4 regions of the Mesorhizobium waitakense genome follow, and region 1 is predicted to be linked to each of the others. Evidence: riboswitches for the same ligand, from Rfam matches in the RefSeq annotation. Region 1 holds a riboswitch; each other region holds the start of a gene.

Region 1 (5,781 bases):
GCGAATGCGGTGTTCATCTCGGGCCGTCCCCTGAAAATCTCGGTCCAACGTGCGCGCACCATTGCCGGGATGCTGGGCATCGCCGCCGCCAGCAGCGCCGACACGAACAGCGTCCATACCGGCCAGTCCTGATTGGCCGCAGCAATCAGGACGGCGAAAGCGAGCACCGAGATGATCGTGGTGGGCACGACGATCCGCGTCTGGCCAAGGCGGTCGACAAGCCTTGATATTTGCGGCGCCATGAAAGCGTTGGCCAGTGCGAATGTCGCGGAGACGGCGCCGGCCAGCCAGTATTCGCCACGCGTCTGCGACAGCATCGCCACGATGCCGATTGGCGCCATCGCGATCGGCAGGCGCGCCATGAAGCCAGCGGCTGCAAAGCCCTTGGCGCCGGGGGCGCGAAAGATCTCCGAATAGGGATTTTGCATGGTCCGGTTCCTCGACAAAGACGGATTCGACAATTACATACGATGCGTATGATTGTTAGATAGATCATACGCCACGTATGTCAATTGGCATACGAGGCGTATGTTAGTAGGTCCAGAAGCCATGCACAAACCTCGCAAGGAGATGATCGCCGAGACGCGCGCCAAGCTGATCGCGGCCGCCCGCCATGCCTTCGGCACGATCGGCTATGCCCAGGCCTCTATGGATGATTTCACCGCATCGGCCGGGCTGACGCGCGGCGCACTCTATCATCACTTCGGCGACAAGAAGGGCTTGCTGCAGGCGGTTATCGCCGAAATCGACGGTGAGATGGCGGCGCGCGTGAACGAAGTGGCGTCGAGAGCACCGACCCGCTGGCAGCATTTCGTCGACGAATGCACGACCTATATCGAAATGGCGTTGGAGCCGGAAATCCAGCGCATCATGTTCCGGGATGGCCCGGCCGTGCTGGGGGATCCTGCACAATGGCCGAATGCCAATGCTTGTGTCGGTTCAATGACCGATCATCTGACCAGGCTGCAGGAGGAGGGCGTGGTCGTTCCTAGTGTCGACCCCGAGACCGCCGCACGGCTGATCAACGGCGCCAGCAGCCAGGCAGCGCAGCGGATCGCCAATTCGAACGACCCCGAAGCGACGTCGAAGTCCGTGGTGGCGGCTTTCAAACAGCTGCTTGAGGGCCTGCTCAAAAAACCGGATCCGCAGCCGAACTGAATCCCCATTGCTGGTCTGGCGCCACTGCCCATGATTGACAACAGCCGGTTTCAGCGCATCCTCTCGCGCCATCTCTGAGCGGAGATTCGGGGGCATGTGGGATTTCAATATCGGCAGGTCGGTGTCCATCATGATGCGGACCTGGCCCTTCATTGTCTTTCGCATGATCGTCTATTTCGGCATTACGCTGGCCTACATCGTGGCGACCGGCACGGGCGCCTCCGTTGGCTACGGCGTTGGCCATATCTCCACCGATCCCGACGGGCCGCTGTCCTTTGCCTTGTGGGGCGGGGTGGTCGGCTTTGGCGTCGTCTCGATCGCCGTCTACTGGATTCGCGAATACATCCTCTACGTCGTCAAAGCCGGCCATATCGCCGTCATGGTCCATCTGATCGACGGCCGCGACATTCCCGACGGCCAGAACCAGATTGCCTACGCCAAGGACATCGTGACCCAGCGTTTTGCCGAGGCCAACATCCTTTTCGTCGTCGACCAGCTGGTCAAGGGAGCCATTCGCGCCATCACCGGGCTGCTCGGCGGCATCGCCGCCTTCCTGCCGATCCCAGGCTTGAGCGGCCTGGTCAGCTTCGTCAACACGGTGATCCGCCTGTCGTTGACCTATGTCGACGAGATCATCCTCGGCTACAACATCCGCATCAATTCAGCCTCGCCGTTCGAGACTGCCCGCCAAGGCGTCGTGCTCTATGCCCAGAACGGCAAGATCATGGTCAAGAACGCCGTTTGGCTGGCGGTCATCATGTGGGGCGTCTCGTTCGTTATCTTCCTGCTGATGCTGGCGCCTGCCGGCGCCATTCTTTTCCTCATGCCCGGGCAGCTTGCCGGCTGGGCTTTCGTGCTCGCCATCGTCTTCGCCTGGGCCTTCAAGGCGGCGTTCATCGAACCCTTCGCCATCGCCTGCCTGATGCAGGTCTATTTCAGGACCATTGAGGGCCAGGTGCCCGATCCCGCCTGGGACGCCCGGCTGGCCGAGGCGTCGTCGAAGTTCAGGGAACTCAAGGACAAGGCGATGGCCTCCTTCGGCGGTTCGCGCTGGGGCACGGCTGGCGCGACCCGCTGATCGGCAGTGGTCGCCGGCGCGGCATCGACCCCGCTGAGGCGCGCCACGGTCGATTTGAGCAGCACTTCACCTTGCCCGCAAAAGGTCTCGCTCATGATCAGTTCCGGCAGCGGCAAGCGGCGGCCCCAGCCATGTGCTTCGAGGTCCGGCTTTGGCGCGAACTCGGAAACACGGCCGACGCAGAGATAGGCGACCGGCGTAACATGCTCGGGAATTGACAGCAGGCTTTTCAATGCCTGCGCCTCGATGATGCTGACCCAGCCGACCCCGACACCCTCGGCGCGCGCCGCCAGCCAGAAATTCTGCACTGCGCAAACCGTGCTGTAGAGGTCCATCTCCGGATTGTGCCAGCGCCCCAGTGGCGAACCCTTCGAGCGCTGCCGGTCGCAGGTGATGCAGATGTTGAGCGCGCTTTCGCAGATGCCTTCCAGCTTGAGCTTGCGGTAGAGCGCCTGTCGCTCTTCCGCGATGGCCGGCAGTTCCTGCTCTCGCGCCGCCAGGAACAGGTCACGCACTTTTTCCCGTCGCTCGGCATCGCGAATGACGATGAAATTCCAAGGCTGCATGAAGCCGACCGACGGCGCATGGTGAGCGGCAAGCAGCAGCCGCGCCAGCACCTCATCGTCGAGCGCGGTTGGCAGGAAATGGCTGCGCACGTCGCGCCGCGTGAACATGGCGCGATAGACCGCATCGCGCGCACTCTGGTCAAATCCGTCGCCAACAGAGGCGGTCATGTGTTCCGGCATCGCGTGTCCCCTTGCGATTGCTTTAGATGTCATCCGCCTGACCATGCGGATGACGATGCCTGCCAGGCCGGTCTTCTGGCTCGGGATCAACCCGCGTCCGGTGCCTTCCCGTCATCGACAGTGGCACTTACCGGCGCGGTCCCCCTTACAGCGTTGGGCACGCCACGGAGTTCAACCGTGTTCCCGATTCTCCCGCTTGCGGCGGGCACCAGGCAGTGGCAGCGACCTTACGCCGAAGCGCTGACGACGCCAATGCCTCCAGCGACACCAATGGACGCATGTGTGATTTTCCCCAGCCATCAGGCCACAACGCATGGCCATCGCGACGTCGGGGCACTAGATAGGGAGGATGGCCACACGTCTCTATACCCATCCGATCTTCCTTGAGCACATCACGCCGCCCGGTCACCCTGAGCGGCCGGATCGCTTGCGCGCCATCGAGCGGGTGCTTGACGATGAAGCTTTTGTCGCGCTCGATCGCATCAAGGCGCCGGAAGGCGACGAGGCCACCATTCTCTACGCGCATCCCGCCGATTTCGTCGCCCGCGTCCGCGCCGCCATTCCCGACGAGGGCATCGCCCGCATCGACGCCGACACCACCGCTAGCCCGAAGAGCTGGCAAGCGGCGATCACCGCGATCGGCGCCGCCAATGCGGCCGTCGACGATGTCTTTGCGGGCCGCGCCGACAACGTCTTCGTCGCCGCGCGGCCGCCCGGCCACCATGCTGAAAAAACCACGGCCATGGGCTTCTGCCTCTTCAACACGGCGGCGATCGCCGCGCGTTATGCGCAGAAGAAACATGGCGTCGAGCGCGTTGCGGTCGTCGACTGGGACGTGCATCACGGCAACGGCACGCAAGATATTTTCTGGGACGATCCGTCGGTGCTCTATTGCTCGACGCACCAGATGCCGCTTTATCCCGGCACCGGGGCGAAGAGCGAGACCGGCGCCGGCAACATCGTCAACGCGCCGCTGGCGCCGCAGACCGGCAGCGAGGTTTTCCGCGATGCCTTGCTGTCGCGTGTCCTGCCGGCGCTCGACAATTTCGCGCCCGACCTGATCATCATTTCGGCCGGTTTCGACGCGCATCATCGCGATCCGCTGGCCGAAATCAACCTGACAGAGGATGATTTCGACTGGGCGACCGGCCAGCTTATGCAGCGCGCCACGCGCCACAGCGGCAACCGGCTCGTCAGCCTGCTAGAGGGTGGCTACGATCTGCAGGGACTGGCATTTTCGGTCGCCGCCCATGTCGGGCGACTGATGAAAGGATGAATGATGGCTGGTGAGACCAACGAAGACGTCAAGGCGATGAGCTTCGAGCAGGCACTCGACGCGCTGGAAAAGATCGTCGATGATCTGGAACGTGGCGATGTGCCGCTCGACCAGTCGATCAGGATCTATGAGCGCGGCGAAGCGCTGAAGGCGCATTGCGACCGGCTGCTGAAGGCCGCCGAGGACAAGGTCGAGAAGATCAGGCTGTCGCGCGACGGTAAGCCGGTTGGAACGGAGCCGCTCGACGCCGACTGAGTCATGCTTCCCGAATGATGGTCTTGCCTCACTGGCTTTTGGACATGATCATGGTCGAGGATAGTAGCCGTCCCGATTGAAACGGCTTCAGGACAAGAGGAGGTTCGGAAACGATGTGCAGAAACATCAAGACCCTGTTCAATTTTGATCCGCCGGCAACCAATGACGAGGTGCGCGACGCCGCACTTCAGTTTGTCCGTAAATTGAGCGGAACGACGCGACCTTCGAAACTGAACCAGCACGCCTTCGATCATGCGGTCGAAGCCATCGCGGCAGCGGCGCGTGAGCTTCTCGATTCCCTCGAAACCCATCAGCATCCTCGCAATCGCGAAGAGGTGGCCGCCAAGGCGCGGGCAAAATCGGCGGTCCGTTTTGCCTGATGCGACAACCAGCGACGGCCGCTGACAAGGAGAGTCCATGAGCTTCTTCCCCGGGAAAGACCCTGAAGTCGGCGACGCCTTTGCCAGCGACCAGATCGAGCTGATGGTCATTCCGAACGCCAAGGACATTGGCGGTTTCCAGGTACGCCGCGCATTGCCGACCGCCAAAAGACGGCTCGTCGGGCCTTTCATCTTCTTCGACCGCATGGGCCCGGCGATCCTGCGCGCGGGCCAGGCGCTCGATGTCCGTCCGCATCCGCATATCGGGCTGTCAACGGTGACCTATCTGTTCGACGGCAAGATCCGGCATCGCGATTCACTCGGCACCGAAATGGTCATCCAGCCCGGCGACGTGAATTTGATGACCGCTGGCCGCGGCATCGTCCATTCCGAGCGCACGCCGGAGGAATTGCGTGGCGCGCCGATGTCTGTTTCCGGCCTGCAGACATGGCTGGCACTCCCGGACGGCAAGGAGGAAGTGGCTCCGGTTTTCGAGAACACCGCTGCCTTGCGGCTCCCCGAGATCGATGCCGAAGGCGTCGGCGGTCGCGTCGTCATCGGCGACTTTCAGGGGCTACGGTCCCCGGTGAGAGCTCACTCCGAGACGCTTTATGCCGACCTTAGGCTGGCGCCGGGCGCCAGCGTGAAAATCCCGGCCGATGCGGAAGAGCGCGCCATCTACACGCTGGAGGGCGACGTTTCGATTTCAGGCGATGTTTTTCCAGCCGAGCGACTGCTGGTGTTTCGGCCCGGCGACGAGATCGTCGTATCGTCGGAAGGCGGCGCCCATTTCATGCTGTTCGGCGGCGCCTCGCTCGGCTCGAAGCGTTACATCTGGTGGAATTTCGTCTCGTCCTCCAAGGAGCGCATCGAACAGGCCAAGCAAGA
Region 2 (5,781 bases), on a different contig from region 1:
AGGCGCGCCGCTCCTATTCCATTGCCTCCGCGCCCGGAGATGGCGGGGTGATCGAACTGGCGATCGAAAAACTCGACGATGGCGAGGTCTCGCCCTTTTTCCACGACGTCGCAGCAATTGGCGACGAGGTCCAACTGCGCGGGCCGCTCGGCGGGCATTTCATCTGGCCCGATGTCGATGGCGGGCCGGTTTTGCTGGTCGGGGGTGGTTCGGGCGTCGTACCCTTGATGGCGATGGTCCGTCATCGCGCCAGGCGCAATTCGGTAGTGCCCGTCGCCCTGGTCTTTTCAGCGCGGGTCTGGGACGAGGTGATTTTTCGTGACGAACTGGTTGCCCTCGATGACCGCAAGGACGGCTTCGACCTGGTTCTGACCCTGACGCGCGAAGCAGCACGCCGTCCCGCCGATTATTCGCGGCGGGTGGACGTTGCCATGATGGTGCAATCCATGGCGCACCTGCCCGGACCGCCTGATATCGCCTTCGTCTGCGGCTCCAACGCCTTCGTTTCGGCCGCCGCCCAAGCGCTGATCGATGCCGGCGTCGCAGCGGAGATCATCCGCACCGAGCGTTACGGAGTTTGAACGGACACGGCACTTCGAGAGGTTTTCCGTAGTCGTCGTCCTGCGGCCTGGCATCGCCCGGCGGTCACGCCTCGATCTCGAGCGCCGAAAGTGGCTTCGAGCAGCAGGCGAGGATAAAGCCGTCGTCGATTTCGTGATCGAGGATGCCACCATTGTGGCTCATCTCGACATCGCCCGCGACCTTCTTCACCTTGCAGGTTCCGCAGAGGCCGAACTCGCAGGCAGCCGGAATCCGTACACCCGAGGCGCGGGCCGTCTGCAGCACGGTCTGGCCGGCGACGCATTCGGCCTCGACATCCGAAAGCGAAAACCGGATCGGTGTCGCGGCTTCGACGACAATGGCGGCGCCGTCTTCCACCGGCGAGGTGAACGGTGCCGGGATCTCCTCCACGACAGGCGCGGCAAAGCTCTCCTGATGGTACTTCGTCATGTCGAAGCCGGCGGCGTCCAGCATGCCGCGCACCGCGCGCATGAAAGGATCGGGGCCGCAGCAGAAGATTTCACGCTCGCGGAAATCGGGCGCCAGCAATGGCAGCCGGATCGCGTCGATGCGGCCCATATGGCCGAACCAGCCCTCGCGGCTGGACCGCTCCTCGATCATGAAGCCGAGCGACAGGCCCGGCATGCGGCTGCCGAGCAGTTCGAGCTCCTTGCGGAAAATGATCTCTTCCGGGCGCCGCGCGCAATTGACGAAGCCGACATCGGTCCATGGTGCGCAGTCGTTCAGCCAACGCAGCATCGACATCATTGGCGTCACGCCCGAGCCGGCTGAAATGAACAGGTACTTGGCGGCCGGGTGGCTGTGCAGCGAAAAGTCGCCTGTCGGCCCATAGGCCTTGACGTGCGAGCCCGGCGTCAGATGGTCGAACATCCAGCGTGTGCCGATGCTGCCCGCTTGAGCCTTGATCGTCACCGCGATCGAGAACGGCCGCGATGGCGAAGACGACAGCGTATAGGTGCGCATCAGCGGCCCGTCGGCGGTCGGCAGTTCCAGCGTCACGAACTGCCCCGGCTTGTAGCGGAACCAGGTCTGGTTGTCGGAGCGGAAGGTGAAGGTCTTCACATCAGGCGCTTCGTCGCTGACGCCGATCACTTCCAGCACCTGGAGCCGGTCGTTCCAGGGCGTCATCTGGTCGAGATGGCGATAGAGGCCGAGATCGGTCATCGCATTCATCCTCTTGTCCTCACTCTTGCCCTGTGCATGTCGAGATCCCAAAACCGCTGCGCATTTTTGGGCGACATGCACTAGGCAACGCTGCGCAGCGCCGGCCGGCCGCCTTCGGCAAGGCGCGGGCCGATGAACGACGCGTACCACTCGACGAACTGGATGACGCCACCCTCATGCAGCTCCGAATAAGGGCCGGGCTCGTAGGCGGGCGACAGGATGCCGAAGGCGTTTTCCTCGACGATCCGCCGGTCCTGGTCGTTGGTCTCGGTCCAGACATGGGTGAGTTCGTCGAGATCGTAATCGATGCCTTCGACCGCATCCTTGTGAACCAGCCATTTGGTCGTCACCGCGGTCTCCGTGGCGCTGATCGGCAACACCCGGAAGGTGACGGCGTGGTCGCCCAGAATGTGGTTCCAGGTCGTCGGATAGTGATAGAGCAGCAAGGAACCGATGCGGTCGGTCGAAACGCTGTCGGACAGGTTCTTCTTGACCGCACGCTTTCCCGTCATCGTGTAGCTGACGGCATCGCGCAGCAGCGGCGCGCGGGTGGCGCGGTACTGTCCGGCCGGGTCGATGCGGAATTTGCTCGGCAGGCCGGCCGCTTCGCATTTCGCCCAGTGCGCAAGCATTTCCGGGTCGCTGTCGGCGCCTTGCACGCCGGTCACCGTGGGTGCCTCTGGAAAAGTCTTGCAGAGCTCCGGATGATTGCCGGCGCAATGATAGCACTCGCGGTTGTTTTCCCAGACCAGCTTCCAGTTGCCCTTCTCGACAATGGTCGACTCGAACGCCACCTTGGCCTCGCGCAGCCGGTGCGGCAAAAGGTAGGGCTCGATCATCGCGCGCATCGGTGCGAAATCCGCCGGCTCCTTGGCCAGGCAGATGAAAATGTAGCCACCGACGCTTTGGCAGGCGACTGGCTTCAAGCCGAACTGGCTCTTGTCGAAACCGTCGGCCATCTGCCTGCCAAACAAGAGCCTTCCGTCCAGCTCATAGGTCCATTGGTGATAGGGGCAGACCAGCTTTGCCGCCGTGCCCTTGTCGGAATTGCAGACGCGGCTGCCGCGATGGCGGCAGGAATTGTGGAAGGCGTTGATATTGCCCTTCTGGTCGCGGACAAGCACGACTGGATAGTCGCCAATCTGCGCCGTGATGTACCTGCCCGGCCTCGGCAGTTCGCAATCATGACCGATGAACAGCCAGTCGCGATACCAGATCAGCTCCATGTCGAGCTTGAAATAGTCTGGATCGGTGTAGAAGGGCTGTTCCAGCGAAAAGCCTTGCCGCCGGCCACTCAAGAGCCTCAGCATGTCGTTGCGAGCATCCATGTCCTGTCCTCGTTTCTAAGGACTGAACTGGTGGTGACGGAGGAAGGATTGGACGCAGGCCGGCGATGCGCCGGACATGCACTATCCGCCTCTTGACCGCCCACCGCGATCAGTCGAGTCTAAACATCTCGGGCTGGTTTCCGGGCTCTGGAGTTGTCCTTGCGGACCATCGCGACACCTTCCCAGGCTGACGCCCAGTGGTCTCCCGTTGCGACTTGAACTCCACCACCGTTGCGGGGGCAGCGCCGGATTCTGACCGGCTTCCCAATTCTCCGCCTCGTCGTCACGAAGCGGCACCTGAGATGACATGATCTAATCACGATCGCGGGCGCGTCATCGGCATGAAAACGACATCATATCCATGCGGCGCGACACGCTTGCGAAACGTTCCGGTCGGCGATCGCGGAGCGGAACCCTATCTCTTGGGCAACCATAGCCGGCTCCAATATCGCCGAAACCGACCCCCTTGCCAGGAAGCAAAAAAGGTTAACGGTATCGAAAAGTGACTATTAGCTGCCGCTAAAATCGAACCGAACGGTTCGTTTCTGTTGACGGTGCGTGCAGGACGTGTGAACGCTGGGCCTCCGACACAGTTGGTGATCGGGGTACCTGTTTCGTACAACTCTTTGATATAACTTAGAAAAACATTGAGTGCGGAAACCCCTGGCACAATTTCAAGTGGTGGATTCTTGGTCCACGCGGAACAACTTCGTGATTGGAAATGGCTGGATGGCTCTCCCACATCGGGGCTGTCCGAACGACGCGATTTCTTCCCAAGACACGCCGCTAGACGGACGGCAAAAATAAGAAATACTGGAGTACCAAAAAATGAAAAAGATCATCCTCACTGCCGCCGCCCTTCTGGCCATTTCCGGCAGCGCCTTCGCGAACAGCGACCACTATGGTTCGAATGCCCCGGCAGCCACCGCTGCTGTCGACAGCTCGTACACCGCTTCGACCAAGAAGTCGGAGCCGGCTGCTCAGACGCCTGCCCAGGGTAGCAACCGTAACCTCTTCGGCAACAACTAACAGCCGATTCCCAGAAGGCGGCGGGCTCTCCCGCCGTCCTGGCGAAATCCAGAATTCAGGAGATTTGAAATGAAGAAGATCATGCTTGCTGCCGCCGCCGTCGTGGCGATCTCCGGCAGCGCTTTCGCCGCCAGCGACAACTACGGTTCGAATGGCGCCAACCAGCCTGCGGTCGGTTCGGTTGACAACTCGCAAACGGGCTCGATCCGCAACAGCGGTGGTTTCGTCGGCAAGCTGCTCAACTCGTCGGGTGACGTAGAGAAGTCCGCCCCGCAGAGCGCCGACCGCGACCTCTTCGGCAATCACTAACAGCCGAAGTTGATTTCCAAAAAAGAGCGGCGGGCCTGGCCCGCCGCTCTTTTCGTGTCGAGACTTGGTTCTGTCTCAAGCCGCCTTTACTTCCGGCTGACGGAGCGAGAAGGAGTGCCCGTCCGCGTCGAAGATGTGAAGGTCGTTGGCGTCCGCGCTCAGCCGCAGCGTCACACCGCGCTTGACCTCGACATTGCCAGGCAGCTTGGTCACCAGCGGCAGGTCGGCGCGGCCGATGTCGACATAGACAAGCTGGACTTCGCCGAGTTGTTCGACATAGTCGACCGTTCCCTCGAACAGATACACCGTGCCGCTGGCGATGATCAGATCTTCGGGCCGCACGCCGAAACTCACCGCGGCACCCTTTGCTGAAGCCGGCGTTGCGATCGGCACGCTTGCCTTGCGGCCGCCGACATGGCTGACGACGGTCGGGTTGCCGGTCTTGTCGATGGTCGCCGGCAGGATGTTCATGGCCGGCGAGCCGATGAACTGGGCGACGAACAAATTGCCGGGCTTCTTGTAGAGGTCCATCGGCGTGCCGACCTGCTCGATATGGCCTTCCTTGAGCACCACGATGCGATCGGCCAGCGTCATCGCCTCGACCTGGTCGTGGGTGACGTAGATCATGGTCGTGTTGGGCATCGATTCCTTGAGTTTGGCGATCTCGATGCGGGTGGCGACACGCAGTGCCGCGTCAAGGTTCGACAGCGGCTCGTCGAACAGGAACACCTTCGGATTGCGCACGATGGCGCGGCCGATGGCGACGCGCTGGCGCTGGCCACCTGACATCGCCTTGGGCAGGCGGTCGAGATATTTGGTCAGCTGCAGGATTTCCGCCGCCTGCTTCACGCGGCGGTCGATCTCGGCCTTGTTCTCCTTGCCGATCTTCATCGAGAACGCCATGTTGTCGTAGACGGTCATGTGCGGGTAGAGCGCGTAGGACTGGAACACCATGGCGATGCCCCGCTTCGATGGCGGCACGTCGTTGACGACCTCGCCGGCGATCTTGAGTTCGCCGGAGGTGATTTCCTCCAGCCCGGCGATCGACCTCAGCAATGTCGACTTGCCGCAGCCCGACGGGCCGACAAAGACGATGAACTCGCCCGATTTGATATCGAGGTCGATGCCGTGGAGAATGTTCAGATTGCCGTAGGACTTCTTCACTTGTCTTAGCATGACATCGGCCATTGGTTTCCTCCCAGTGATTTGAAATTCAAGTGATCTGAAATTCAGTCGATGCGCCCGAACCAGGCGCCGTAGCCGTCGAGCTGTATGGAACCAGTGCTCGCCTGCCCCGAAAATCCGTGTCCCGGCAAAGGGTGCAGCGATCGATTGCCAAGCTCAACCTTGGTTGGCCTGGGTCCCAGAT
Region 3 (5,781 bases), on a different contig from region 1:
CGCGAAAAAACACCGCTCGCCCAATGCCGGCTGGCCGGAAGCGGCGATGGCCGGCGCGCTCGGCCTGGCGCTTGCTGGACCACGCAGCTATGGCGGCGTGCTGGTCGACGACGTCTTCATGGGCGAAGGCGGCCGCCGCGAAGCCGACAGCATCGACATCAGGCAGGCGCTGAAACTCTATCGTGTCGCCGATTATCTGCTGATCGCGCTGTTCGGTTTGGTCTCGGCAATCGTGATCGTCGCGTGAACGTCCAGATGGTCATAAAACCCGACTTACCAGGTAACGCGGACTTGCTTTGCGCCTGAATCAGATGCCTCACCAAACCTTTTGATCGCATACCCTCCGGCAGCCGCTGGAGAAGATTTCAGTACGGGTTCGATCACAACAAAGAGTCGTTCGGCATCTGGTCCATACATGTAGAGGATGCACTTGCCCTCACCAAACTCGTCGCCATCAAACTCGCCGACGGAAGCATTCCCGACAACCTGCTCTAGCCGATCCTCCAGTATGCGAATGGATTCGCGTTCTCGCGACGTTCCAAACTGACCGTCATTGAGAAGAAGATAGACGATTGCAGCTTGCTCCAACGGACAACACTCCTGCTTGCCAAGCTATCAGAATTCGATGCCTTGCTGCGCTTTCACGCCCGCGGAAAAATGGTGCTTGGTCACGCCCATTTCGGTGACGAGATCGGCCGCCTCGATCATTGCCGGCTTGGCGTTGCGGCCGGTGACGACGACGTGCAGGCCCTCGCGCCGCACCTTCAGCGCCGCAACCACTTTGTCGAGATCGAGATAATCGTAGCGCAGTGCGATGTTCAGCTCGTCGAGCACCAACAGGCTGATCGACGGATCGGCCATCAGATCGAGCACTTTGGCCCATGCGGCTTCGGCCGCCGCGATGTCGCGCTTCAAATCCTGGGTTTCCCAGGTGAACCCCTCGCCCATGGCGTGCCAGACGACGCGGTCGCCAAAGGCGGCGAAGGCATCCTTCTCGCCGGTGTGCCATTTGCCCTTGATGAACTGGACGACGCCGACACGCTTGCCGTAGCCGAGCATCCGCAGCGCCAAACCAAAAGCCGCGGTGGTCTTGCCCTTGCCAGGCCCGGTGTTGACGATCAGCAGCCCCTTCTCGATCGTCTTGGCCGCCACCTCGGCATCCTGCACCGCCTTGCGCTTGGCCATCTTGGCGCGGTGGCGTTCTTCATCCCGGTCGGTTCTGTTGTCGATATCGGTCATTTCATTTCACCTTGAGCGGCAGCCCCGCCACCATCAGCAGCACCGTGTCGGCGACAGCGGCCACCTGCTGGTTGAGCCGGCCGGCGGCATCGCGAAAGCGGCGCGCCAGCGCGTTGTCAGGCACGATGCCTTGGCCGACTTCATTGGACACCACGAACCAGGGCCCGCGCGGCCGCGACAGCACGTCCGCCAGCCGACGGCATTCAAGGTCGAGGTCGTGTCCGGCCAGCATATGATTGGTCAGCCACAGTGTCAGGCAGTCGACAAGCACCGGCTGGTCGTCCGGCAAAGCCTCGAGCGTGCCGGCGAGATCGAGCGGTGCGTCGATGGTCGCCCAGCCCTCGCCGCGCCGCGAGCGGTGCAACGCGATACGCTCACGCATCTCGTCATCATAGGCTTGGGCCGTGGCGATGTAGGTCCATGGCGAGGGTAGAACCGTCGCCAGGGTTTCGGCATGCGCGCTCTTGCCGGAGCGCGCACCGCCAATGATGAAGGTCAGCTTGCTGCGATCAGGCAAAGCTGTCGCGCAGGCTGGTCGCGGTGCCGGTGAAGCGGCCGCGCACCACGCCGACGACGGCGCCGAGCACCAGCCAGAACACCAGGTTGGTCACCGTAACCGCCACCACGAACTGGTGGTGCAGGCCTTCCGGGATCGGCGTCTCGAAACTGTCGGGCTGCGGTGCGCCGACAATATGCGGCGCGACGATCAGCAGGACGGCAAGGATTGCGAGCGGCAGCGACTTGCGGAACGCGATCAGGCCGAGACCCGCCGCGGTCGCCACCACGGTTGCCCACCACCAGATCTGGCGCTGCGTGAGATCGGCCGCCGGCATGGCGGGCAATTCCGGTGGCAGGCCGAGGCCCGGTGCCAGCGTGAACACGGCAAAGCCGGCCAGGCCCCAGAACACGCCCTGGCGCCAATTGCCGATGCCGCCGGCGAATTCGGAAACCGCGACCAGGATCAGCGCAAAACCGATTCCGGTGACGATATTGGCAACCACGCTGAAGGCGAAACGCTCGAAACCGTCGGCCGGCGCCCAGCCTTCGTCTTCCGCCGCCGGAGCGGCGGTTTCCGCCGGCGCCGGGGCGGCGGAGCTCATCGCATTCCCCGCCGGAGCGGCTGTGCTCATGGCGCTGGTATCGGTTGCGGCAGGAGCGGCATGGTCATGGTGATGGCCGCCGCCGGCCTGTTCGTAGACTTCCGCCTTGAGGATCAGCGGCACAGTGGCATAGGCCTGCAGGCAGGCGAGAACGACGCCGGCCACGAGCCCTGCGATCGCCGCGATGAACACGACGTTGCGAAACAGGTTCATGATGTCAAATCCTCGTCAGTGGCAGGGAAACGCCATCGAATGGCGATAGTCGTGAGCCGCATTGTGGACCGCATCGATATGCGAGAAGCCGACAAAGCCGACGACGAAGATGCCGAGCAGCGCCACGAGTGCAAGCTGCATGAAGCACGACTGCGAGGAGACGGAGGCGCCGAGGGAGACGGAAGCGCCGAGGGAGACGGAAGCGGTAGTCATGTCTTGTCCTTTCACCCTCCACCCGAGGGCATCGAAGTCAGTTTCCTGTCGCCGGCAGGTCTCCTGGCTCGCGGATCAGCGCCCTTCCCCACCTTCCCGAAGAAAAACTTCAGTGGCATATGGAGAGGACTACCGCACACAGTTGCGGGGGCAGCCACGGCATTGGGCAACAAGTCCGCCCGCACCGCATTCCCTCTTGGCTCCAAACGGAACCGACGACAACGCGACTATAGGGAAAATCGCCGCGACCGGCAAACCAAATTCCGCCGACAACCAGCGCGATTGCGCCATCCAGATAAATCGGGTCTCCGGCACAACAATTGACAATTCCCATGGTCGGGTGTCGGCTGACAAATCCACAGGAAGCCAGCCATGCAGCCCATTGCCAGCGAGCGCGATCCTTACAACGGCCTGACCCGGGCCGAACCGACGCTGCCATCGTCGGCCTATTGGGATGCGGACAGCTATCAGCGCGATCTCGACGTCATCTGGTACAAAAGCTGGTTGCTCGTCTGCCGCGAGGCCGACCTTGCGCAGCCGCTTTCATTCCGCACCTTCCGCGTCGGCACGCAGGAAATCGTCATGCTCCGCGACGAAACCGGCGAACTGCGCGCCTTCCACAACACGTGCCGCCATCGCGGCTCGCAGCTTTGCCAGGAAAGCGAAGGCCGGCTAAAGGCGCGGCTCATCACCTGCCCCTACCATGCCTGGTCCTATTCGCTGCGCGGCGACCTCGTGCGCGTGCCGTCGAAGTCGCTGCCGGAAGGCTTCGACAAGGCCGATCATCCGCTCTATCGCGTGGCGCTCTCCGTATGGCGCGGTTTTGTCTTCGTCAATCTGCAGGAGGACGCCGCCGGCTCGGCGGAAACATCTTTCGATCCAGCGTCCGGCAGTCTCGCCAACTGGCCACTGGAAACGCTTGTTACCGGCCATGTGCTGCGCAAGGTGATGAACTGCAACTGGAAGATCTTTTGGGAAAACTTCAACGAGTGCCTGCATTGTCCGGGCGTCCACAAGGACCTGTCGCGGCTGGTGCCGATCTATGGCCGCGGCCTGATGGGTCGCCATGACGATCCGGAATGGTCCCGCCACGCCGACAATGACGCGCCGGAGTTTTCCGGGGGTCTGCGCGCTGGCGCGCAGACATGGTCGCGCGATGGCCAGGCGCATGGGCCGGTCTTCACCGGCCTCACATCAGCCGAACGCGCCGCCGGCCAGACCTACGCCACCAACCTGCCGTCGATGTTCATGGTCGGGCATGTCGACTATGTCAGAACCGTGCGGCTGGTGCCGCTCGGCCCCGAGCAGACTGAGCTAGTCGCCGAATGGCTGTTTGCGCCCGAGGCGCTTGATGCAACCGACATCGACAACATCATCGCCTTCGGCACCCAGGTGCTGGAGGAGGATGCGGCGATCTGCGAGGTCAACCAGAAAGGCCTGCGCTCGATGCGCCACGCGGCCGGCGTGCTGATGCCCGAGGAGTACGACCTGCACCGTTTCCACAACTGGATCCGCGAACGGCACGCAGCGGTTATCCCCAAGCCCTGAAGATCACAGCGATTTCGGCAGGTATCGCCAGGTCACGAAGCCGCAGACCCCCGCCAGTAGGCCGAGCGTGACGAACACCGAGCCCAGCCCGAAGAACGCCAGCACCACCGAATAGACCAGCGGCGGCGTCAGTTCGGAAAAATCGAGATAGGTGCGATAGACCGCCGCCATCTGCGACCTTTCATAGGATCGCACCGAGCGCATGAAGGCGGTCGAGCCCAGTGCATCGAGCGCGATGGTGAAGAAAGCGCCGCAGAGCAGAAAGGCGCCGGTGAGCAGCGGCACGGTTTGGCCGACCGCACCCGCCGCCAGCAGCATGGCCGACATGGCGAAATAGGCAAATGTCATGGTTCGGCGGCCACCGAAGCGCTTGCCCGCCTTGCCCCAGAAGATGGCCATGAACAGCAACGCATTGCCGGCCGAAACCAAAAGACCGCCGGCCAGCTTGCCCTCGCCGGTGATGACCATGAACAGCGGCCCGTAGACGAAGAACGTCGTCCAGAAACAGGAGCGGCCGAAGGCGATCAGCCAGGCCAGCCGCAACCTGGGCTGGGCGACGAAGCGACCGATATTGGCGAGCGGATTGGCCGGCCGCGTCTTGCCAGGGCGGATCGATGGGTTGTCGCCCAGGCGGTAGGTCCAGAACAGCGCCAGCAAGGCCAGCGCGAACACCGCCACCGCACCATGCGCAGCATAGATGCCGAAGCGCGTGTAGAGGAAGATGCCGAGCGTCGGCCCGCCGGTCCAGGCCAACATCGACCACGCCATGCGCTGTGATTCGGCCTGCATGAAATCGGTCTTGCGGATGTGGTCCATGATGTAGAGGTTGAGCGTGATCGACAGCGCGCTGGCCCCCATCACGCGGCACAGCATGCCGGCCAATTGTCCGGCAAGCGTATGGGTGACGAAGAACACCGAGCCGATGGCCAGCAGGCAGGCGCCTGCCGTGTAGACCCATCGCCGGGCAAAGCGTCGGATCAGCATCGGCATGAACAGCGTTACCGACAGGCCGAGCATCGCCACGATGGTGTAGAGGATCGAGACGATCTGCTCGTTATGCAGGATCTCGTAGGCCTGGATCGGGATGACGCTCGACACCGTGGCGCGGGCGAAGGATTCGACCGCATAGAGCGAGGCGAAGGTGCGCGCGTCGGCCGGCCGCAAGGCCGGCAGCCAGACCGGGTGGCGCACATGGGTGGACATTGCTTCCCCAAAGCAGAATCAGCGGGTCAAATCTGCCGTGGTGATTCCTGCGCGGGTAACAGGAAACCGACGCCTATCCGGCAAAAGCGAAGTCGGCCAAAGGCTTTCCGGCACTGGCCTAAGGCGGCGCCTGACCCAGCGTCTGCCGAAGCTGCCGGCCTTCTTTTGTCCGGGGCAACCGTGATAGTCGTCTTGCGGGGCTGAATCAGAAATACGAGACCATGAGCATCCACACGCCGACCGCACCCGTTCAGGATCGACCGAA
Region 4 (5,781 bases), on a different contig from region 1:
GCGCTTGGCTTCGTCGTCGTAACGCACCTCGACGAAGCCGGTCAGCGGGAAATCCTTGCGCAGCGGATGGCCTTCGAACCCGTAGTCGGTCAACAGGCGCCGCAGATCCGGGTGGCCGGAGAACAGCACACCGTAGAGATCGTAGGTCTCGCGCTCGAACCAGTCGGCGCCGGGATAGACGCCGGTGATCGACGGCACCATCGTTTCTTCGTCGGCCTGCACCTTGACGCGGATGCGCACGTTCTGCTTCGGCGACAACAGATGATAGACGACGTCGAAGCGCTTGGCCCGCGACGGATAGTCGGCGCCGCAGACATCGATGATCGAGATGAACTGGCAGCGCGCGTCGTCGCGCAGGAAGGTCATCACCTCGACCAGATCGCGCGGCTCGACGTGAACGGTGAGTTCGCCATAGGCCATCACCGCGTCATTCATGCGGCCGATCAGCCTCTCGCCGAGATAGGTCGACAGTTCGCTCAGGGATGCGGTCATGGATTTACCGTTCGATCGTGCCGGTGCGGCGGATCTTCTTCTGCAGGAGAAGAATGCCGTAAAGCAGCGCTTCGGCGCTCGGCGGACAGCCGGGCACATAGATGTCGACCGGCACGATGCGGTCGCAGCCGCGCACCACCGAATAGGAATAGTGGTAGTAGCCGCCGCCATTGGCGCAGGAACCCATCGAGATGACGTAGCGCGGCTCCGGCATCTGGTCGTAGACCTTGCGCAGCGCCGGGGCCATCTTGTTGGTGAGCGTGCCGGCAACGATCATGATGTCGGACTGGCGCGGAGACGCGCGAGGCGCAACACCGAACCTCTCCGAGTCATAGCGCGGCATCGAGGTGTGGATCATCTCGACCGCGCAGCAGGCGAGGCCGAAGGTCATGAACATCAGCGAACCGCTGCGCGCCCAGGTGATCAGCGCTTCCGTCGAGGTGACGAGAAAACCCTTGTCGGCGAGTTCATTGTTGATTTCGAGGAAGAAAGGATCGTCCTCCCCCACCGGCCTGCCAGTGTTGGGATCGATCAGACCCTTTGGCTTTGGCGCGACGAGCGTGCCGGAACTGTTGTTCAATCCCATTCCAGCGCTCCTTTTTTCCATTCATAGGCAAAGCCGATGGTCAGCACCGCCAAAAAGACCATCATCGACCAGAAGCCGAGCATGCCGATCTTCGAGAAGGACACCGCCCACGGGAACAGGAAGGCCACTTCCAGATCGAAGATGATGAACAGGATCGAGACCAGGTAGAAGCGAATGTCGAATTTCATGCGGGCGTCGTCGAACGAGTTGAAACCGCACTCGTAGGCGGAAAGCTTTTCGGGATCGGGATTGCGGTAGGCGACCAGGAAGGGGGCGGCCAACAGCGCCAGGCCGACGACGAGTGCAACGCCGATGAACAGGACGATGGGCAGGTATGAACCTAAAAGTGCGTTCATGCTCGGCTTTCCGTTGGCGCCAATCCACGTTGATTACAGCACCGGACCCTAATGCGGAAGCGTGACAGTTTAACCGCTGAACCGTTTTAAGGGCCTATGCTGCAACGCGGCGAGGGTTAGCGCAGCACTTCCAGCGAAGCAAGTCAAACCTTGTTCAAAACGCGGTGCTGGACGGCATATCCGAGGAAACTGGTCCGATCCGCTCCTGTTTGATTTCCTTCTCTTTTCACTCCACTTTTGTCTCCTGACATGGTTGCCGCCAAAACCCTGCTAGCATGGGCCGGAATCACCCATCAGAACTTCGGCCAACCACCCTCAGAGTGATGTCTGCATGAAGGAAAAGTTCTCGCTTGCCATGGCCCGGCGCATCGCGCTCGCCGCCCAGGGGTTTCTCGATCCCCGCCCCGCCGGTATGCCCGACCGCCGCCATTTCGCCCGCGTTCTCTCCCGCATCGGCCTGCTGCAGATCGATTCCGTCAGTGCAGTGGTGCGCGCCCACTATATGCCGCTCTATTCGCGCCTTGGCCCCTACCCCTTCGCTCTGCTCGACAACGCCGCCGTGACGCGCAAGCGCACGGTGTTTGAATACTGGGCACACGAAGCCTCCTTCCTGCCGGTCGAGACCTACCCGCTGATGCGCTGGCGCATGCAGCGGGCCGAGCGCGGCGACGAAATGTATCTCGGCCTCGCCAAATGGGGCCGCGAACATGCTGGCTACATCGAACAGATCTATCGCGAGGTCGTTGAGCGCGGGCCGATCGCCGCTTCCGCGCTCGAAGGCCAGAAAGGCTCGGGCGGCTGGTGGGGCTGGAGCCATGCCAAGCACGCCTTCGAATGGCTGTTCTGGGCCGGGCGCATCACAACGGCGCACCGTCGCGGTTTCGAGCGGTTCTACGATCTGCCGGAGCGCGTGCTGCCGCAGGCGATCCTCGACCTGCCGGTGCCCGCCGCCGAGGACGCGCACCGCGAGTTGCTGCGCATTTCTGCCCGCGCCCACGGCATCGCGACATCAGGCGACCTGCGCGACTATTTCCGCCTGTCGCCCGCCGACATGAAGGGCCGACTGGAGGAACTGGTTGAAACAGGCGAACTGCTGCCTGTGCGTGTCGAAGGCTGGGACAAGCCGGCCTATCTTCATAAAGACGCGCGTTTGCCACGAAAAATCGAGGCCCGCGCTTTGCTGGCGCCGTTCGATCCGGTCGTCTTCGAACGGTCACGCACGGAGCGGCTGTTCGATTTCCACTATCGCATCGAGATCTATACCCCGGCCGATAAACGCCAGTATGGCTACTACGTCCTGCCGTTCCTGCTCGGCGACCGGATCGTCGGCCGCGTCGACCTCAAGGCCGATCGCCCCGCCAGTGTCCTGCGCATCCATGCCGCCTATGCAGAGCCCGGCGCGCCGCCTGAAACCGCTGCAGAACTCTTCGAGGAATTGAAGCAGATGCAGGGCTGGCTCGGCCTTGAACGTATTGAAGTGACATCAGCCGGTGATTTGGGTCCGGCGCTGGCCGACCTGACCGTGTCGTAAGCCCACGTTGACACCGCCGCCCGCAAAAGCCTAAATCCGCTCCAGACGGTCTCCTCTCTTCAACGAGAGGAGCCAAGAGGGAATGCGGTGCGAAATTCCGATTTCAAATCCGCGGCTGTCCCCGCAACTGTAAGCGAAGAGCCAAGGCCGAAAGCCACTGGGGTATTCCCGGGAAGGCGGCTACCCAAGGCGATGACCCGCGAGCCAGGAGACCTGCCGTCTGCGACTATAGAATCCGATCGCCCGGCGGGTTTCCGGGCAAGGAGCCCGATTTTTGGACCACGACAGCAGTTTTTCGGCTGGCACAGCGGACAATTCGTCCGGCGAGAGCGATGCCCTTGCCGGCGTGACGGTCATCGTCTGTGCTTCCTGTCGCGATGAAACAGGTTCCGATGCTCATCCCCGCGCCGGCGAACTGCTCGCGGATGATACACGCCGCGCTGCATCTGGCGAAAACATCCGCGTCCGCAGCGTCGAATGCCTCGGCAATTGCAAGCGCCGGCTCAGTGCCGCCATCCTGCGCGACGGCTGCTGGAGCTACGTCTTCGGCGACCTGACCACAACCGGCGGCGCCGACCTCGTCACCGGCGCCAAACTCTTCGCCACCTCGACCGACGGCCTGATCCCGTGGCGCGGCCGTCCCGATAGCCTCAAGCGCGGCCTCGTGGCCCGCATCCCTCCCCTCGACCTGCTGAAGGACTGATCATGACTGCTTCCGTCTCCCGCGTCCCCTGCACCGTCGTCACCGGCTTCCTCGGCGCCGGCAAGACGACGCTGATCCGCCATCTCCTGGAAAACGCTGGCGGCAAGCGGATCGCCATCATCGTCAATGAGTTCGGCGACATCGGCATCGACGGCGAGATCCTGAAGGGCTGCGGCATCGACACGTGCCCGGAGGAAAACATCGTCGAACTGGCCAATGGCTGCATCTGCTGCACCGTTGCGGACGATTTCGTGCCGGCGCTCGACCAGATCCTGTCGCTGTCGCCGAAGGTCGACCACATCCTGATCGAGACCTCGGGCCTGGCTCTGCCCAAGCCACTGGTCCAGGCCTTTCAGTGGCCGACAGTGAGGAGCCGCGTGACGGTCGATGGTGTCATCGCCGTCGTCGACGGTCCCGCACTCGCCGAAGGCCGCGTCGCCAATGACATGGACGCACTTCAGGCACAGCGCGCCCAGGATGAGACGCTCGATCACGACGATCCGGTCGAGGAGGTGTTCGAGGACCAGATCGCCTGCGCCGACCTGATCATCCTGTCGAAGAGCGACCTGATGGACACTGCGGGCTCCGCCCGCGCCAACGCCATCATCAATGAGCACATCGCTCGCGCCGTGAAGATCGTGCCGACGTCGCAAGGCAAGGTCGATCCGTCGGTGCTGCTCGGCCTTGGCCTTGCCGTCGAGGACGACATCGAGAACCGCAAGACCCACCACGACGACGAACTCGACCACGAGCACGACGACTTTGACTCTTTCGTCATCGACATTGCCTCGATCGCCAATCCCGATGACCTGGCAAAGCGCGTCGCTACCGCCGCCGAGGAAGAGAACGTGCTGCGCGTGAAAGGCTTCGTCGAGGTCGGCGGCAAGCCGATGCGGCTCTTGCTGCAGGCCGTAGGACCGCGCGTCAATCACTACTACGACCGCGCCTGGACCGCCGGGGATGACCGCCGCTCGCGCCTCGTCGTCATCGGCCTGAAGGGGCTGAACCGCCCGGCGATCGAGCGTATACTCGCCGGCTGACGCAAACCACGGGCCGCGATGCACATCCTCACAACGACCTCCGCCTCGCTCGACGATCTCGCCGAGCCGGTCGATCTGCGGCAGACGCCGGCGGATATCGTGGCCCTGTCCTTCACCGACAGCGATCTTGCCGGACTGGCGGCGGCATGGAAGGCCGATGCCGAGCGCCTGCCCTCGATGCGGCTGGCGGCCTTGCGCGACCTGCGTCATCCGATGTCCGTCGACCTCTGGGTCGACAGCGTCGCCCGCCACGCCAAAGTTATCCTCGTGCGCATCCTCGGCGGCTACGACTGGTGGCGCTACGGCTGCGACCAGCTTGCCTCGACCGCCCGCGCGCGCGGCATAAAACTGGCTCTGCTGCCCGGCGAATGCCGCGACGAGGATCTGCGCCTGATCGAAGCCTCGACACTGCCGCGCGAGGAACTCAACGGCCTGCTCGACTATTTTCGCGAGGGCGGTCTGGCTAATATGAACGCGCTGGTGCAGAAGCTGGCGCGGCTGGCAGGGTCTGAAGCAACAATTTCGGCGCCTGTCGCGGTACCGAAGGCCGGCTACTATGAGCCGGGCCGCGGGGTCGTCCCCCTTCCTCTCGAGGGGCAAGGAAACACCGCGCCTGTCATCCCCATCCTGTTCTACCGTTCGATGCTGCTGGCCGCCGATGTCGCACCGATCGACGCCCTTTTTGAAGCGCTGCGGCAGCGCCGTATGACGCCGGTCCCCATCTTCGTCTCCAGCCTCAAGGACCCGGTATCGCAGGCGTTCGTCGAAACCGCGCTGGCCGCGTTGAAACCTGCCGCCATCGTCACCGCGACCGCCTTCGCGTCCGGCGCCGAACCCGGCGTCGAAACCCTGTTCGATCGTGCCGGCGTGCCAGTCTTCCAGGTCATCGTCGCCACCACCCGCCACGACATCTGGGAAAACAACCAGCGTGGGCTGGCGCCCGCCGACCTCGCAATGCATGTCGTGCTGCCCGAACTCGACGGCCGCATCCTGGCCGGCGCCATTTCCTTCAAGGGCGAAAGCGAGGTTGATCCAGCACTTGGTCACCGCGCCTTCGCCAACCGGCCGGAGCC

The links. Region 1 has a riboswitch for cobalamin ahead of bluB (5,6-dimethylbenzimidazole synthase). Riboswitches for the same ligand answer to the same signal wherever they lie in the genome.
Region 2: it holds a riboswitch for cobalamin, as region 1 does, so the genes downstream of both, AC07FD_RS36400 (aromatic ring-hydroxylating oxygenase subunit alpha) here and bluB (5,6-dimethylbenzimidazole synthase) in region 1, are expected to answer to the same signal.
Region 3: it holds a riboswitch for cobalamin, as region 1 does, so the genes downstream of both, AC07FD_RS11775 (CbtB domain-containing protein) here and bluB (5,6-dimethylbenzimidazole synthase) in region 1, are expected to answer to the same signal.
Region 4: it holds a riboswitch for cobalamin, as region 1 does, so the genes downstream of both, AC07FD_RS11980 (DUF1636 family protein) here and bluB (5,6-dimethylbenzimidazole synthase) in region 1, are expected to answer to the same signal.

The regions. Positions count from the first base shown of each region.
Region 1 covers NZ_JBWKME010000016.1:204,627-210,407, reverse strand. The annotation lists gene AC07FD_RS03550 (MFS transporter) at 1-428, opposite strand, end outside; gene AC07FD_RS03545 (TetR/AcrR family transcriptional regulator) at 550-1,158, shown strand; gene AC07FD_RS03540 (hypothetical protein) at 1,253-2,236, shown strand; partial or broken gene bluB (5,6-dimethylbenzimidazole synthase) at 2,353-2,970, opposite strand; cobalamin riboswitch at 3,031-3,210, opposite strand; gene AC07FD_RS03530 (histone deacetylase family protein) at 3,332-4,258, shown strand; gene AC07FD_RS03525 (exodeoxyribonuclease VII small subunit) at 4,262-4,513, shown strand; gene AC07FD_RS03520 (DUF2277 domain-containing protein) at 4,627-4,893, shown strand; gene AC07FD_RS03515 (pirin family protein) at 4,931-5,781, shown strand, end outside.
Region 2 covers NZ_JBWKME010000194.1:108,888-114,668, forward strand. The annotation lists gene AC07FD_RS36390 (ferredoxin reductase) at 1-581, shown strand, start outside; gene AC07FD_RS36395 (FAD-binding oxidoreductase) at 646-1,746, opposite strand; gene AC07FD_RS36400 (aromatic ring-hydroxylating oxygenase subunit alpha) at 1,827-3,074, opposite strand; cobalamin riboswitch at 3,189-3,390, opposite strand; gene AC07FD_RS36405 (DUF680 domain-containing protein) at 3,903-4,103, shown strand; gene AC07FD_RS36410 (DUF680 domain-containing protein) at 4,173-4,412, shown strand; gene AC07FD_RS36415 (ABC transporter ATP-binding protein) at 4,488-5,600, opposite strand; gene bglA (beta-galactosidase BglA) at 5,642-5,781, opposite strand, start outside.
Region 3 covers NZ_JBWKME010000050.1:98,179-103,959, forward strand. The annotation lists gene cbiB (adenosylcobinamide-phosphate synthase CbiB) at 1-247, shown strand, start outside; gene AC07FD_RS11755 (hypothetical protein) at 274-588, opposite strand; gene cobO (cob(I)yrinic acid a,c-diamide adenosyltransferase) at 616-1,239, opposite strand; gene cobU (bifunctional adenosylcobinamide kinase/adenosylcobinamide-phosphate guanylyltransferase) at 1,241-1,756, opposite strand; gene AC07FD_RS11770 (CbtA family protein) at 1,749-2,552, opposite strand; gene AC07FD_RS11775 (CbtB domain-containing protein) at 2,568-2,765, opposite strand; cobalamin riboswitch at 2,802-2,997, opposite strand; gene AC07FD_RS11780 (aromatic ring-hydroxylating oxygenase subunit alpha) at 3,138-4,313, shown strand; gene AC07FD_RS11785 (MFS transporter) at 4,317-5,516, opposite strand; gene AC07FD_RS11790 (heparan-alpha-glucosaminide N-acetyltransferase) at 5,738-5,781, shown strand, end outside.
Region 4 covers NZ_JBWKME010000050.1:142,255-148,035, forward strand. The annotation lists gene AC07FD_RS11960 (NADH-quinone oxidoreductase subunit C) at 1-492, opposite strand, end outside; gene AC07FD_RS11965 (NuoB/complex I 20 kDa subunit family protein) at 497-1,078, opposite strand; gene AC07FD_RS11970 (NADH-quinone oxidoreductase subunit A) at 1,069-1,434, opposite strand; gene AC07FD_RS11975 (winged helix-turn-helix domain-containing protein) at 1,766-2,965, shown strand; cobalamin riboswitch at 2,995-3,200, shown strand; gene AC07FD_RS11980 (DUF1636 family protein) at 3,240-3,668, shown strand; gene cobW (cobalamin biosynthesis protein CobW) at 3,671-4,708, shown strand; gene cobN (cobaltochelatase subunit CobN) at 4,727-5,781, shown strand, end outside.